2 regions of the Kitasatospora sp. NPDC051702 genome follow, and region 2 is predicted to be linked to the other one. Evidence: predicted binding sites of a transcription regulator. Region 2 holds the regulator's gene; the other holds the start of a gene.
The links. Region 2 encodes HrcA, which represses chaperone genes, less so after heat shock. Its sites were predicted from a motif close to TTNGCACTCNGNNNNNCNGAGTGCNAA; they were not measured.

Region 1: a site for HrcA is predicted at 5,123-5,149, ahead of AB0N04_RS19110 (FmdB family zinc ribbon protein). Genes of this name have one in related genera too.

The regions. Positions count from the first base shown of each region.
Region 1 is NZ_JBFAZB010000021.1:31,784-39,290, forward strand. It holds gene AB0N04_RS19085 (carbon-nitrogen hydrolase family protein) at 1-738, opposite strand, end outside; gene AB0N04_RS19090 (phosphatase PAP2 family protein) at 983-1,792, opposite strand; gene AB0N04_RS19095 (sigma-70 family RNA polymerase sigma factor) at 2,217-3,188, shown strand; gene AB0N04_RS19100 (hypothetical protein) at 3,377-3,598, shown strand; gene mscL (large conductance mechanosensitive channel protein MscL) at 3,688-4,107, opposite strand; gene AB0N04_RS19110 (FmdB family zinc ribbon protein) at 4,782-5,111, opposite strand; gene AB0N04_RS19115 (MFS transporter) at 5,269-6,633, opposite strand; gene AB0N04_RS19120 (potassium/proton antiporter) at 7,022-7,507, opposite strand, start outside.
Region 2 is NZ_JBFAZB010000022.1:16,860-24,366, reverse strand. It holds gene AB0N04_RS19575 (PDZ domain-containing protein) at 1-1,873, opposite strand, end outside; gene AB0N04_RS19570 (16S rRNA (uracil(1498)-N(3))-methyltransferase) at 1,958-2,713, opposite strand; gene dnaJ (molecular chaperone DnaJ) at 2,831-3,973, opposite strand; gene hrcA (heat-inducible transcriptional repressor HrcA) at 4,050-5,084, opposite strand; gene htpX (zinc metalloprotease HtpX) at 5,348-6,268, shown strand; gene AB0N04_RS19550 (hypothetical protein) at 6,372-6,956, shown strand; gene AB0N04_RS19545 (DUF3097 domain-containing protein) at 6,988-7,507, shown strand, end outside.

The sequences.
Region 1 (7,507 bases), on a different contig from region 2:
CTCGGCGAGCAGTCGGCCGTCCGGCGCCCAGACCGCGCTGCCGCCGCAGGTGTGCCAACCGCCGGTGTGGCCGATGTGGTTGGCGAGCACGGTGTAGAGCGTGTTGTCGAGCGCGCGGGCGGGGAACCAGGTGCGGGACTCGTGGTGGCCGTGGCCCACGCTGAACAGGGCGCCCACCAGGTAGGCGTGGCAGCCGTCCAGGGCCGCGGCGCGGGCGTGCTCGGGGAAGCCCGAGTCGTAGCAGACGCCGAGGCCGAGCCGCCAGCCGTCCAGCTCCAGCGTGCAGCCGGTCGTCCCGGGGCGGAAGTGGTCGCGCTCGGCCTTGAACAGGAACTGCTTGTCGTAGCGGGTGACGAAGCCGCCGTCCGGGCCGATGACGAGGGCGGAGATGTGCAGGTCGGCACCGTCCTGCACGGCGGCGCCGACGATCGCGGCGGTGCCCGTCGCGCGGCAGGCGTCGGCGACCGGCGCGAGCCGCGGGTCGGCGGGCTGGACGGCGTGGGTGAGCGGGTCCGAGGTGATCAGCCCGATCTCGTAGCCGGCGAGGAACTTCTCGGCGAACAGCACCAGGCGGGCGCCGGCCCGGGCGGCCTCGCGGATCAACTCGGCCGCCTGGGCGGCGTTGGCGGCGATGTCGCCGGCCACGGCCCGGGCCTGGACGGTGGCGATCCGCAGCGGCCGCTCCGGGTACCCGCCCTCGGTGGGGTGGCTGGCGGGGGCGGCGGGCGCGGCGTTCATGACCGTCACGCTAGCGGACGGTGGCGTCCGGATTCCGGACGAGGTGCCCGCGTGTGCCGGCGGGTCGGCGCGGTGGTGGCGGGGTGGGCCGGCGAGGGGGCGGGCCGGTGGCCCGGTGGGGGATCGGTGGCGGGCGGTGGGCGGCCGGCGTGCGCGGGTGACGCCGGGGTAGCGGCACCACCACCCGCACACCGTGACGTGTGCTCAGCGGCCGGGCGTCAGCGGCTTCGCCCGGGCGGGTGCGTCAGCGGACGGCCTCGTCGGGGTGGTCCGCCGGGTCGCCCTGCGGTTCGGCTCCGCGCGGCGGCCGGACGGACGGCACGATGATCCGCTGGACCCGGGGCCTGGTGCGCCAGTTGACCCGCCGGACGTCCCGGGCCAGCGCGCCCGGGCGCCACAGTTCGACGAGGGCGGTCACGGCGCCCAGCACGATCCCGGCAGCCAGCCAGCCGGCAACCACGTCGCTCGGCCAGTGCACCCCGAGGGCGATCCTCGTCCACCCGATGGTCAGCACGCTGACCGCGGCCACCGTGCAGGCGGCGGTCCGGCCCCGGCGGTGGACCCGGTACCAGACCAGGCCGACCAGCACCGCGCAGGTGATCGCCGAGGCCATGGCGTGCCCGGAGGGGAAGGCCGGGCCGCCGGCGTGCGAGACCGGGTCCCCGAAGGACGGCCGTCTGCGGTCGACGGCCAGCTTCAGTGCCCACAGGGCGCCCCAGCCGACCAGGGTCTGGGCGGCCACCCAGCCGGCCAGCACCCGGGCGCCGATCAGCCAGAGCCAGGCGGCCGCGATCCCCAGGAGGGCACGCATCGTGATCGTGCCGCCGATGTCGGAGAGCGTCTGCACCGAGGCGGTCCAGATCCGGTGCTCCCTGGCGAAGATGTGCAGTTCGTCGATCCAGCTCTGGTCGAGCTGTTCAAGGGGGTGCCAGTGCCCGGTCACCAGGACGGTCAGCAGGCCGAACAGCGCGGCGCAGCCCACTGCGAGCGCCGAGTCCCGCAGCAGGCGGCGGTGACGCGCAGTGACTGAGGTCGCGCTGTTGGTCAGGTGCATGGCTGACACCTTCCCAGTGTCCCGGGTCGATCGGGACGTGGAGTGATAGCGATTCGGCATCGTTTGTGCGGAGAACCTGCGTGCGCCGGGGTGTGAGCGCGGGTGATCGCCGGGGGCGCGGGGAACGACCGTGCCCGTCCGCCGGTTCACCCTGTAGGGCGGTGGTCGTGTGCACGGGGCGTGAGCGACCCGCTCGGAAGCGGTCGCAGAATCGGCACCGGAGGTGCCCGGCCGGTCACCCAGCGTCCAGAACCGGGGTGAAAACCGGCAGGATACTGCATGGCGCGGAAGAATCTGAGTGACTTGGGAATGTTGTCCGGAATCTGTTCGTTGGATCGTTACGTGTGAGCCCCGCGGGGCCCGCACTTCTTGCCCTCTCGGGGCAGGCAGGCAGAGCTCGGCAATTCCAGCAAAGGGAGCAAGCATGGCCACCCGTGCCGTCGTTCGCGACAGGGCCGACCGGACTCGCGCGGCCCGCCCGACCAACCTCGAGGCCGACCGTGACCTGGTCGGCATGTACCTCGACGAGATCGCCAGGACGCCCCTGCTCGATGCCGCCGAGGAGGTCGAGCTCTCGCTGCGGATCGAGGCCGGCGTGTACGCCCAGCACCTGCTGGACGAGGGCGGGTTGCCCGACGGCGTCTCGCGCGAGGAGCTGGAGGTGATAGCCGAGGACGCGGAGCGCGCCAAGGACGTCTTCATCCGCTCCAACCTCCGACTCGTCGTGGCGGTCGCCCGCCGGTACCCGCGCAGCGGCCTGCCGCTGCTGGACCTCATCCAGGAGGGCAACGCCGGCCTGGTGCGCGCCGTCGAGAAGTTCGACTACGCCAAGGGTTTCAAGTTCTCCACCTATGCCACCTGGTGGATCCGGCAGGCGATCACCCGCTCGATCGCCGACCAGTCCCGCACCATCCGGCTGCCCGTGCACCTGGTCGAGGAGCTCGGGCGGATCCGCCGGGTGCAGCGCGAGAAGTCCAAGGAGCTGGGCCGCGAGGCCGACCCGGCGGAGATCGCGGCCGAGCTGGACACCACCGAGGCCCGGATCAAGGACGTGCTCGACTGGGCCCGTGACCCGGTCAGCCTCAACATGTCGGTCGACGACGAGGGCGAGACCCAGTTCGGCGACCTGGTCGAGGACACCGGGGCGACGTCCCCCGAGGACGCCGTGATGGTCATGCTGCGCCGCGAGGAGCTGGACGACCTGATCGGGCGGCTGGACGACCGCACGGCCTCGATCATCCGCTCCCGCTACGGGATGGAGGACGGCCGCGAGCGCACCCTCACCGAGGTGGGCAAGCAGCACGGCCTCACCCGCGAGCGGATCCGCCAGATCGAGAAGCACGCGCTGGCCGAGCTGAAGAAGATCGCGGACCACGCGGGCTTCGAAGCGGCCTGACCGAGCGGCCTGACCGAGCGGCTTGGCCGACCGACCCGGCCCACCGGTCCGAGCGAGCCGCCCGGCCGTGGCACGCGACCGGACCGGCCTCCCGGGCCCCGGTGCGGAGAACTCCGCACCGGGGCCCGCGGTTCGCGGAGCCTAGGCTTGAGGGCGGAACGATCCGGGCGAGCAGCGGAGTGAGCAGGGTGGAAGAGCAGGAGCAGGAGCAGGAGCAGGACCGGGGCCAGCGGAAGCGCGAGGAGCAGCCGGCCGCGGCCAAGGCCCGGCTGGTCTTCCGTGACCCGCTGGACCAGCAGTCGAGCGACGACACCGACGCCGGCTGGGGCGACCGCCCCGGGGCGGGGGAGAGCGGTGGGCGGGGGCTGGACTGGTACCTGAACCAGCGCCCGCCGCACCACGGGGACTGAACGGCGCCGAGCGGCGCCGAAGGGGACGGGAACGGACGGGACGGGAACGGACGTGGCGCGGACGGGGGCCGGGCGGGTGGTGCGGCCCGTCAGCTCCGGGCGGTGACCAGCGCGTCGCGGATCTCGGTGAGCAGCAGCACCTCCTTGGCCTCGGCCTCCGCGGTGGACTCGGCGAGGGTCTTGCGCCGCGCGGTGAACCGGTTCATGGGGACGATCAGGCAGAAGTAGACGACGGCCGCGGTGATCATGAACTGCAGGACGGCGCTGAGCACCGATCCCCACAGGATGAAGATCCCGGACACGACCTCGCCGGTGGGGCTCACCTCGCAGGGGCCCTTGAGGCAGGAGCTGTAGGACGCCAGGTCCTTGGCCCCGAACACGCCGACGATCGGGTTGATCACGCCCTTGACGAAGGCGTTGACGATGTTGGTGAAGGCCGCGCCGATGACGACGGCGACGGCGAGTTCGACGACGTTCCCGCGCAGCAGGAATTCCTTGAAGCCTTTCATGCCGCCGTGAACGACGAAGTCGTCGCCCGGTTACGGGTGATCTTCCAGTGCTCCGGATTGACAACCCGTCCGGCCCACCGCGCCGCCCGGAGGGGGCGGCAGCCCGGCCCGGGCGGGCCCGACCGCGAGTGCCGCGGCCACGGCGAGCAGCACCGCCGCGGGCACCCCGGCCCGCCGCCGTACGACGTGCCGCCAGCGGTGCCACCGGCCGGCGCCGCGCCGGATCGGCGGGAACCGGGGCACCTCCTGCCGGGGCGGGACGGTGGGCGCGGGCAGCGGGATCGAGAGGATCGGGGAGGACATCGGCACCACCGGGGTCGTAGGGCGCCGGCCCCTGCCGGGCCGGCCGCGTTCTGCTGACCCACACGATGGGCGCCCGGCGCCGCCGCGGGAAGCCGTTATCCGCAGCCTGTGGACAACCCGGCCCCTGTGGACGAATCCGTACACCCGCAGGAGTGAGTACGGCCGGCCGGATTGACGACCGGGCCGGTCCGGGGCCACCAGAAGGGCCTGGAACCACGAGAAGGGCCTGGGACCACCAGAAGGGCCCGGAACGACGAAGGAGGCCCGGAACGACGCCCGGGAACGACGAGAAGGCCCGCCGCCCCCGCGCGGAGCGGGGGTGACGGGCCTGTCCCGTGTCGTCGACGGTGCCGGCCGGGCCGGCGCCGTGATCAGCTCGCGGCCGGAGCCGGGCTCGAAGCGCTCGAGGAGCTCGAAGCGGAGGACGTCGAGGAGGACGTCGAGGTCGAGGACGAGCCGTTCGAGGACGTCGAGGACGAGCCGGTCGACGCCGAGCCGCCGGAGCCCACCGAGCTGCTGGAGGACGAGCGGCTGTCGGTGCGGTAGAAGCCCGAGCCCTTGAACACGACGCCCACGGCCGAGAAGACCTTGCGCAGTCGTCCCTGGCAGTCGGGGCACGTGGTCAGCGCCTCGTCGGTGAACTTCTGCACCGCCTCCAGGCCGTTGCCGCACTCGGTGCACTGGTACTGGTACGTGGGCACTTGTCTTCCTCCTGGCACTCTCGCCTGATGAGTGCTAACGATGGTCAATGATGCGGCATTCCGCGGGATCAGTCCAGCGACTCCGGTGTGAGATGAGCCGGGTTGAACGCCCGCGCCGTTCCGGGGTGGTGGTCCGGCGCGGACCGCGGGTACCGGCTCAGCCCTTGGCCGCACCCACCAGCTGCCGCGCCGCGGCGTGCTCCGACGGGGCCGCGTCCGCCGCGGTCGCCCCGTCCGCACCGCCGGCGCCGACCGCGCCGCCGGGCGCGACCAGCAGGTGTCGCAGCGCGACCAGCGCGACCAGGCCGAGGCCGGCGCCGATCACCGGCACCAGGAAGCCCGCGGACGGCCCGTTGGCGTCGATCAGCTGGCCGGCCACCATCGAGCCGACCGCCAGGCCGAGGCCGATGGCGCCGGTCAGCCAGGTGAAGGCCTCGGTCTTGGCGCCGTCCTCGACCAGCGTCTCGACCAGGGTGTAGCCGCTGATCAGGGTCGGTGCGATGGCCAGGCCGCAGACCAGCCCGGCGACGGAGAGCGCGACCAGGTTGGGCATGGCCCACAGCGTCGAGCAGCCCAGGACCAGCAGCGCGTAGCTGGCGATCATCCGCTGCTGCACCGCGTGCCGCCAGGCGATCACGCCGTAGAGCACGCCGGCCACCATCGAGCCGCCGGCGAAGATCCCGTACACGGTGCCGGAGGCGTCGTGCTGGCCGACCGAGTCGGCGAAGGCGTTCACCGAGACCTGCATGCCGCCGAAGACGGCGCCGACCCCGAGGGTGACGCCGGCCAGCAGCCGGACGCCGGGCGAGGAGAGGGCGGAGGCGCGCCGGGCGCCGGGGCGCGGCGTGATCCGGGCGGGCGCGGTGCGCCGCTGGGTGGCGAAGACCAGGCCGCCGACGAGGGTCAGCGCGGCCTCGGCGATCAGGCTGGCGGAGGGGTTGACCGAGGTGGCGATCTTGGCTGCCACGATCGGGCCGACCACGAAGGTGAACTCGTCCGTCACGGACTCGAAGGCGAACGCGGTGCTCACCTTGGCGGCGGAGGTGGCGGACGCGCCCTCGGCGCCGAAGGTGGCGACCCAGCGGGCGCGGACCATGGCGCCGATCTGCGGCACGCTCGCACCGGCCGGGACGGCGGCCAGGAACAGGGTCCAGGCCGGGGCGTGCCCGAGCGCGAGGGCGATCAGCACGCCGACCGACAGGGCGTGCACCAGGACGGTGGGGACGAGCACGGTGGCCTGTCCGTACCGGTCCGCGAGGCGGCCGGTCTGCGGGCCGATCAGGGCCTGCGAGACGGCGGCGACGGCGGTCACGGTGCCGGCGGTGCCGTAGGAGCCGTGGGTGTCCTTGACGAGCAGCAGGATGCCCATGCTGAGCATCGCGTAGGGCAGCCGCGCGACGAACGCGGGCACCAGGAACGTCCAGGCGCCGGGCGTGCGGAGCAGCGCCCCGTAGCCGACGCGGGCGGGCGCGCTGGTGGCGCCGGCGTCCTCGGCGTTGTCGACCGTTCGGCGGGCCGTCACGGTCGGTCCTTCCTGCTGCCTGGTAGCGCGGCAGGGCATGGTGTGGCCCCGACGGCGCCGAGAGTCGTCCTCTCGCGCGTCGACCGGGGTAGATACCGGGCCGGTCCGGCGTGTGGGCCGGGGCCGGACCGCGGCCGCCGAGCGGTCGCGCCAACTCTGCGTCAGGCAGATGCTGGGTGTGGTGTATCCATCATACATATACGCGCGTAGATGTCGCGCTGGCCACCACACTACAGGGCAAATCCAAAACTGTCCTGCCTATTGAAGGTGAACGGCGCGTTAAGCCTTGAAAGCCACCCTCAACCCGCCGCCGCCCGCCGCCGCCACCCGGCCCGGCCCCGCCGCGAGACCTCCGCCGCGAGACCCCGCCGCCGCACCCCGCCCGGGCTCACCGCCCGTTCAGCCACCCCGCGAGCTTGCCACCCCGGTCCACGGCCCGCAGGCGCCGCTCGGCCGCCTCGCCGACCGCGTCCGTGGTGACCACCAGCAGCTCGTCCCCGCCGCGCAGCACCGTCGCCTTGTCCGGCACGAAGGAGTTGCCCTCCCGCACCACCAGGGTGACCGCCGCCCCCTTGGGCAGCCGCAGCTCGCTGATCTCCACGCCGGACATCCGCGAGGTCGGCGAGAGCGCGACCGACAGCAGGTGGCCGTGCAGCTTCTCCAGCGGGGCGGACTCGATGCCGAGGTCCTGGCCCATGGCGCCCTCGCCGACCCGCAGCCGCTTGGCCACCCAGGGCAGGGTCGGGCCCTGCAGCAGGGTGAAGACGACGACCAGGATGAAGACGATGTTGAAGACGTCCTCGGCCCGGTGCGCGCCCGACACCACCGGGATGGTGGCCAGCACGATGGGCACCGCCCCGCGCAGTCCGGCCCA
Region 2 (7,507 bases):
GCCGGGGCCGCTCGTCCTCCAGCGAGGCGGCCTCGTCGCCGAGTTCGCCGAGCAGCGGGACCCGGCTCCACAGCACGCCGTCCTTGACCGCCCTGAGCGAGTCGAAGCGGCCGCCCTCGACCGGGAACGGGACGATCCGGTCGGCGATGCCGTCCAGGTCGACCCTGGTCACCGGCGCGGCGTCGGCGGCGGCCTCCTCGCCGTCCGCCTTCTTGCCGCGCGGCTCGTCCTCGTCCCCGCCGATCGAACGCCCGGCCCGCTGCGGCCCGAACGGCGACGGCGTGTCCGCGGCCAGCGTGATCAGGTACGGGCGGCAGCCGTTGGGGAACGACAGGTCGAAGACGTGCGAGTCGTAGACCGGGTCGAAGTTGCGCACCGACAGGAACACCAGGTAGCGGCCGTCCGCGGTGAACGCCGGCGAGGTGTCGATGAAGCGCTGCTGGGTGGCCTCGCCGACGGTGCGGGTGGCCAGGTTGGCCAGCACGATCTGGCGCAGCGAGTACGGGCCCATCCCCGGCACCGGGCGCGACCACGCCAGCCACGCCGAGTCCGGGCTGAAGGCCAGCCCGCTCACCTCGCCGTCGGTGCTGCGGGCCAGCTCGTGCACGGTGCCGTCGGCGAGCGAGACCAGCAGCACCCGGCCGTCGTGCACGCCGAGCGCCGCCTGCTTGCCGTCCGGCGACACCACCAGGGAGTTCACCCGGCCGAGCTGCCCGGCCGCCAGCCGTCGGCGCTCGGCGCCCTGCACCGCGGGGGCGAACTCCAGGGCGTCCTCGCCCTCGGCGTCGCTGACCCAGAGCACGCCCTGCCCGCCGTCCTCGCCCGGGACGACCCGGGCCAGCCGGGCGCGCACGCCCGGCGTCTCGTCCAGCACCCGGGCCGGGCCCTCTCGGTGGGTCAGCCAGTGCACCCCGCCGCGCACCACCACGGCGCTCGCCCGGCCGGTGCGGTCGGGGGCGACGGACTCCAGCCAGTGCGCGGCGTACACCGGGCGCGGGCGGCGGCCGCTGCGCGGGCCGGCCAGCCGGACGTCCGGGCGGCGCGCCTCGGCACCGTCCAGGTCGTCCAGCAGCCAGAGGTCGCCGGCGCGGTGGAAGACCACCCGGGTGCCGTCGGTGCTGGCGTTGCGGGCGTAGAAGCCGTCCGGGGAGGTGGTGTGCCGGCGCAGGTCCGAACCGTCGGGGAGGCTGGAGTACAGCTCGCCGACGCCTTCGTGGTCGGAGAGGAAGGCGATCCGCTCCCCCACCCACAGCGGCGAGGAGAGCTGGCCGTCCAGCTCCTCGTGGACGCGGACGAACTCGTCCCGGCCGATCCACAGCTTGCCCGCCCGGCCGCCCCGGTACCGCTTCCACCAGGCCGGCTCGCGGTTGTTGACGGTGGCCAGCAGCACCCTCCCCCGGTCCTCGGCCGGGTCGGCACCCGCGCCGTCCGGCTCGAGGGCGAGCCCGCCGACCGGTCCGTACGGCAGCCGCTCCGACGCGCCGCCGTCCAGCGGCACGGCGTGCGCCCAGGTGCGGCGCAGCGTGGCCTCGCCCGCGGTGGTGGTGGCGATCGGGCGGCCGTCCGCCGTCCAGCCCTGCAGCTGGGTCTGGTCGCTGCCCCAGTGGGTGAGCCGGCGGGAGGGGCCTCCGTCGACCGGCACCACGTGCACCTCGGGCGCGCCGTCCCGGGTGGAGGTGAAGGCGATGTGCCGCCCGTCGGGGGCGAACCGGGGGTGGTGGACCGGCAGGTGGTCGGCCGTCAGCCGCCAGGCCCGGCCGCCGTCCAGCGGGGCCAGCCAGACGTCGTTCTCGGCGACGAAGGTGATCAGGTCACCGTGCAGATGGGGGTGGCGCAGGTAGGCGCCCGCAGGGGTGCTCAGGGGTTCCGTCACGCGGCCAGCGTAGGCACGTGCGCGTACGACGCGCTCCGCTTTTCGCAGACTCCGGCGCCCGGGCGAGCCGCCCGGTCCGGCCGGTCAGGACCAGCGGCCGGTGCGCCCCAGCAGCAGTGCGCCGGCGGCCACGCCGGCGGTCGAGGTGCGCAGCACCGAGGGGCCCAGCCGGTACGGCCCGGCGCCCGCCTCGGCGAAGGCCGCCAGCTCCTCCGGGGAGACCCCGCCCTCCGGGCCCACCACCAGCACCAGGTCGCCGCCCTCCGGCAGCTCGGCGTGCGCCAGCGGCCGGGAGCCCTCCTCGTGCAGCACGGCGGCGAACGCCGCGGCGGCCAGCACCGGCGCCAGCTGCCGGGTGGTCATCGGCTCGCGCACCTCGGGGAAGCGCAGCCGGCGGGACTGCTTGCCCGCCTCCCGGGCGGTGGCCCGCCACTTGGCGAGCGCCTTGGCACCCCGGTCGCCCTTCCACTGGGTGATGCAGCGGGAGGCGGACCACGGGATCACCACGTCCACGCCGACCTCGGTCATGGTCTCCACCGCCAGCTCGCCGCGGTCGCCCTTGGGCAGGGCCTGGACGACGACGATCCGCGGCGCCGGCGCCGGCTCCGGCTCCCGGCGCACCGCCGCCACCGCGACGTCGATCGCGTCCTTGCCGAGCACCTCGGCGACCGTGCCGTCCACGCCCAGGCCCAGGCCGTCGGCGAGGGTCACCGCCTCACCGGCGGTCAGCCGCTTCACCGCGGCCGCGTGCCGCCCCTCCGGCCCGTCCAGGCGCACCACGGTGCCGGGCGCGGCGGCGGCGATCCGCTCGGTCTCGACGACGAAGACGGGGGCGGTCATGCGGGGAACCTCCGGTGGTGGGGCGGAGCGGGGGCGCTCCGGCTGGGCGGGCACGCGAAACCGGGCGGGCACGCGAAAGGGGTGCCGGGCGGATCCCCGGCACCCCCGCGCGGACGGCTACCGGCCGTTGAACGCGTCCTTCAGGCGCGAGAACAGGCCCTGCTGGCCCGGCGCGAACTGGCCGGCCGGCCGCTCCTCGCCGCGCAGCACCGCGAGCCGGCGCAGCAGCTCCTCCTGCTCGGCGTCGAGCTTGGTCGGCGTCTGCACCTCGACGTGCACTATCAGGTCGCCCCGGCCGCCGCCGCGCAGGTGGGTGATGCCCCGCCCGTGCAGCGGGATCGACTGCCCGGACTGGGTGCCCGGCCGGATGTCGACCTCCTCCAGCCCGTCGAGGGTCTGCAGCGGCACCTGGGTGCCGAGCGCGGCCGCCGTCATCGGGATGGTGACGGTGCAGTGCAGGTCGTCCCCGCGCCGCTGGAAGACGGTGTGGGTGGTCTCGGCGATCTCGACGTACAGGTCGCCGGCCGGGCCGCCGCCGGGGCCGACCTCGCCCTCGCCGGCCAGCTGGATCCGGGTGCCGTTGTCGACGCCCGCCGGGATCTTGACGGTCAGGGTGCGGCGGGCGCGCACGCGGCCGTCGCCGGCGCACTCCGGGCACGGGGTCGGCACGACGGTGCCGAAGCCCTGGCACTGCGGGCAGGGGCGGGAGGTCATGACCTGGCCCAGGAAGGACCGGGTGACCTGGGAGACCTCGCCCTTGCCGCGGCACATGTCACAGGTCTGCGCGGAGGTGCCGGGGGCCGCGCCCTCGCCGCTGCAGGTGGTGCAGGTGACCGCCGTGTCGACCTGGAGCTCCTTGGTGGTGCCGAACGCGGCCTCCTCCAGGGTGATCTCCAGCCGGATCATGGCGTCCTGCCCGCGCCGGGTCCGCGAGCGCGGTCCGCGCTGGCCGGCCGCGGCGCCGAAGAAGGCGTCCATGATGTCCGAGAAGCCGAATCCGGCCGCGCCGGCGCCGAAGCCGCCCGCGCCCGCGCCGCCGCCCGGGGACAGCGGGTCGCCGCCGAGGTCGTAGACCTGGCGCTTCTGCGGGTCGGAGAGCACCTCGTAGGCGGCGTTGATCTCCTTGAACCGCTCCTGCGTCTTCGGGTCCGGGTTGACGTCCGGGTGCAGTTCGCGTGCCAGGCGCCGGAACGCCTTCTTGATCTCGTCCTGCCCCGCATCCCGTCGGACGCCGAGTACCGCGTAGTAGTCCGTGGCCACCAAATGCTCCGCTTGTTCCGCCTGTAGAAGTGCTGCGACTGGACACCGCCGTTACCCGTGCAACGGCGGTCGATTGCTACGACTCGGCCAGGATCTGACCCACGTACCGCGCCACCGCACGCACCGCCCCCATTGTGCCCGGATAGTCCATCCGGGTCGGACCGATCACACCCAGTTTGGCCACGCTCTCGTCGCCCGAACCGTAACCGACCGACACCACCGAGGTGGAATTCAGCCCCTCGTAGGCGATCTCGCGCCCGATCCGGACCGTCATCCCGGCGTCCGCGGTCTCACCCAGGAGGCGGAGCAGGACGACCTGCTCCTCCAGGGCCTCCAGCACCGGCTGGATGGTGAGCGGGAAGTCGTGGCCGAAGCGGGTCAGGTTGGCCGTGCCGGCCAGCATGATCCGCTCCTCGTTCTGCTCGGCGAGCGCCTCGAACAGCGTCGCCAGGACGGTGGTGACGGTCGGCCGGTCCGCCTGCTCGAACATCGCCGGGAGCTCCTCCAGGAACCCCGGCACGTCCGGCAGCCGCTGGCCGGCGGCCCGCGCGTTGATCCGGGCCCGCAGGTCCGCCAGGACCGTCTCGCCGACGGTGCCCGGGCAGTCCACCATCCGCTGCTCGACCCGGCCGGTGTTGGTGATCAGCACCAGCATCACCTTGGTCGGGGCGAGGGCGACCAGCTCGATGTGCCGGACGGTGGAGCGCGACAGCGACGGGTACTGCACCACCGCGACCTGCCGGGTCAGCTGCGCGAGCAGCCGCACCGTGCGGGCCACGGTGTCGTCCAGGTCGACGGCGCCGTCCAGGAAGTGCCGGATCGCCCGGCGCTCGGGGGCGCTCATCGGCTTGATCTCGGCGAGCTTGTCGACGAACAGGCGGTAGCCCTTGTCGGTGGGGATGCGCCCGGCACTGGTGTGCGGCTGGTGGATGTAGCCCTCCTCCTCCAGCGCCGCCATGTCGTTGCGCACGGTCGCCGGGGAGACCCCGAGGTTGTGCCGCTCCACCAGGGCCTTGGAGCCGACCGGCTCCTCGGTCCCCACGTAGTCCTGGACGATCGCGCGGAGCACGGCGAGCTTGCGGTCGTCCAGCTGGCGGATCTCACCGGCCATGGGGCACACACCTCCGTCTTCGCACGTTGTCCGTCTGTGTCACAGATGCTGCCGACCGCTCCGGGAAGGCCCCGGATCCGGTGACCGCCCTGGCACTCTGAACCTACGAGTGCCAGAACCGTACCTGCCAGTGTAAGGCCCGGGCCTTGAGGCAGGAACGGCCCGGCCGGAGTGATCCTGCCCGCAGTTCCCGGCGCGGGGGTGGTGCCGTGGGGCCGTCCGGGTGGCAGCATCGGAAGCGACGGCGAATGGAGGAGCAAGCGATGTCGAGCTCGGGCCAGCACACCCGTTTCGCGCCCGACCGCGGTCTGACCGGCCGCATGGTCGTGACGATGTTCGTGATCGGGTTGCTGTACGTCGGTTTCACCGGCCTGCTGATCGCGCTCCTGCGCGGCGCCTGGCCACTGATCGTCCTCATCTCCGGCGGGCTGTTCGTGGCCCAGTTCTGGTTCAGCGACAAGATCACCGAGCGGGCGATGGGCGCCCACCAGGTGAGCCCGGAGCAGTACCCGCAGCTGCACGGCACCATCGACCGGCTCTGCGCCCTCGCGGACATGCCCAAGCCCCGGGTGGCGGTCGCCGACAACGACATGCCGAACGCCTTCGCCACCGGCCGCAACCCGCAGAACGCCGTGGTCTGCGTCACCACGGGGCTGCTGCGCCGGCTGGAGCCCGAGGAGCTCGAAGGGGTCCTCGCCCACGAGCTGTCGCACGTCGCCCACCGGGACGTCGCGGTGATGACCGTCGCCGGGTTCCTCGGCGTCCTCGCCGGCGCGATGACCCGGATCGCGGTGTACGGCGGCTTCATGGGCGGCGGCCGCAACAACAACGACCAGAACGCGGCCATCGTCGCCCTGATCATCCCGCTGGTGTCGATGGTCGTCTACGCCATCAGCTTCCTGCTCACCCGGCTGCTCTCCCGCTACCGGGAGCTCGCCGCCGACCGCGCCGCCGCCCAGCTCACCGGCCGGCCCAGCGCCCTGGCCTCCGCCCTGACCAAGGTCACCGGGCAGATCGCCGCCATCCCCAGCAAGGACCTGCGCCAGGCCCAGCCCTACAACGCCTTCTACTTCGCCCCCGCGCTCGGCGCCCGGGAGACCGCCGCCCAGCTGTTCTCCACCCACCCGACGCTGGAGAAGCGGCTGGACCAGCTGGCGAAGATCTCCGAGCAGCTCGGCCGCTGACCGCGGGGCTCCCCCGCCCACCGCCGCCGCGCCGCCTCACCGGCCCGCCGCCTCGTCACCCCTCCGCCCCGCCACCCCTCCGCCTCGACGCGAAAGGACCACCGTGGGAATCCTGGACGCCCTGTTCGGCCGCACCAAGCCCGTCAAGCCCGACCTCGACCAGCTGTTCGGCGTGCCGTCCGCCGCCCTCACCCTGGAGGCCGGGGCCGGGTTCACCCCCACCGGGCTCGGCTCGGTGTGCTTCGCCGCCGTCGAGGGCGCGGCCTTCGGCCAGGTCGAGCAGCAGGTGCGGGAGCTGCTGGACGCCGACACCGAGCGCGGCGGCGTCCCGGTGGAGGCCTCCAAGGACGGCTACGGCTACTCCTGGCTGCTCGCCCGGCACACCCCCGAGGAGCTGCCCGAGCTGGTGAACGACCTGCACGCGGTCAACAGCGAGCTGGAGGGGAACGGCTTCGGGCCGCAGCTGCTCTGCTCGCTGGTGGGCTTCCGCGACCCGCAGGGCCGGTCGCTCGCCCTCGTCTACCTGTACAAGCGCGGCACCTTCTACCCCTTCGCGCCGATGCCCGGCGGCGGCGAGCGGCGCAACAGCCCGCTCGAACTGCAGGTCAACGCCCTGCTCGGGAACGACCTGCGGCTGGAGAAGGACCTCAGCCGCTGGTTCCCGGTCTGGGGCGCGCCCGGACTCTGACGGTCCGTCCGCACTCCCTATAGTCGCCTGCATGCGCAGCCGCCAGTACGGACCCGACCTGACCCCGCCGTGGAAGAAGCAGACCCCCGCCCCGGAGGTGCCGGCCGACCGGGACCTGGTCGTCGAGGAGGCGGCCACCGGCTTCTGCGGCGCGGTGGTGCGCTGCGAGAAGACCGCCGAGGGCTTCACCGTCACCCTGGAGGACCGCTTCGGCAAGCACCGGGTGTTCCCCCTGGTGCCGCGCGGCTTCCTGCTGGACGGCCGGGTGGTCACCCTGGTCCGCCCGGCCGGCCCCGCCCCCGCCCGCACGCCCGGCCGCACCGCCTCCGGCTCGGTCGCCGTCCCCGGCGCCCGGGCCCGGGTGGCGCGCGAGTCGCGGATCTACGTCGAGGGCCGGCACGACGCCGAACTGGTCGAACGCGTGTGGGGCGACGACCTGCGCATCGAGGGCGTGGTCGTCGAGTACCTGCAGGGCGTGGACGACCTGCCCGCGATCGTCGCCGAGTTCGCCCCCGGCCCCGGCCGGCGGCTCGGCGTCCTGGTCGACCACC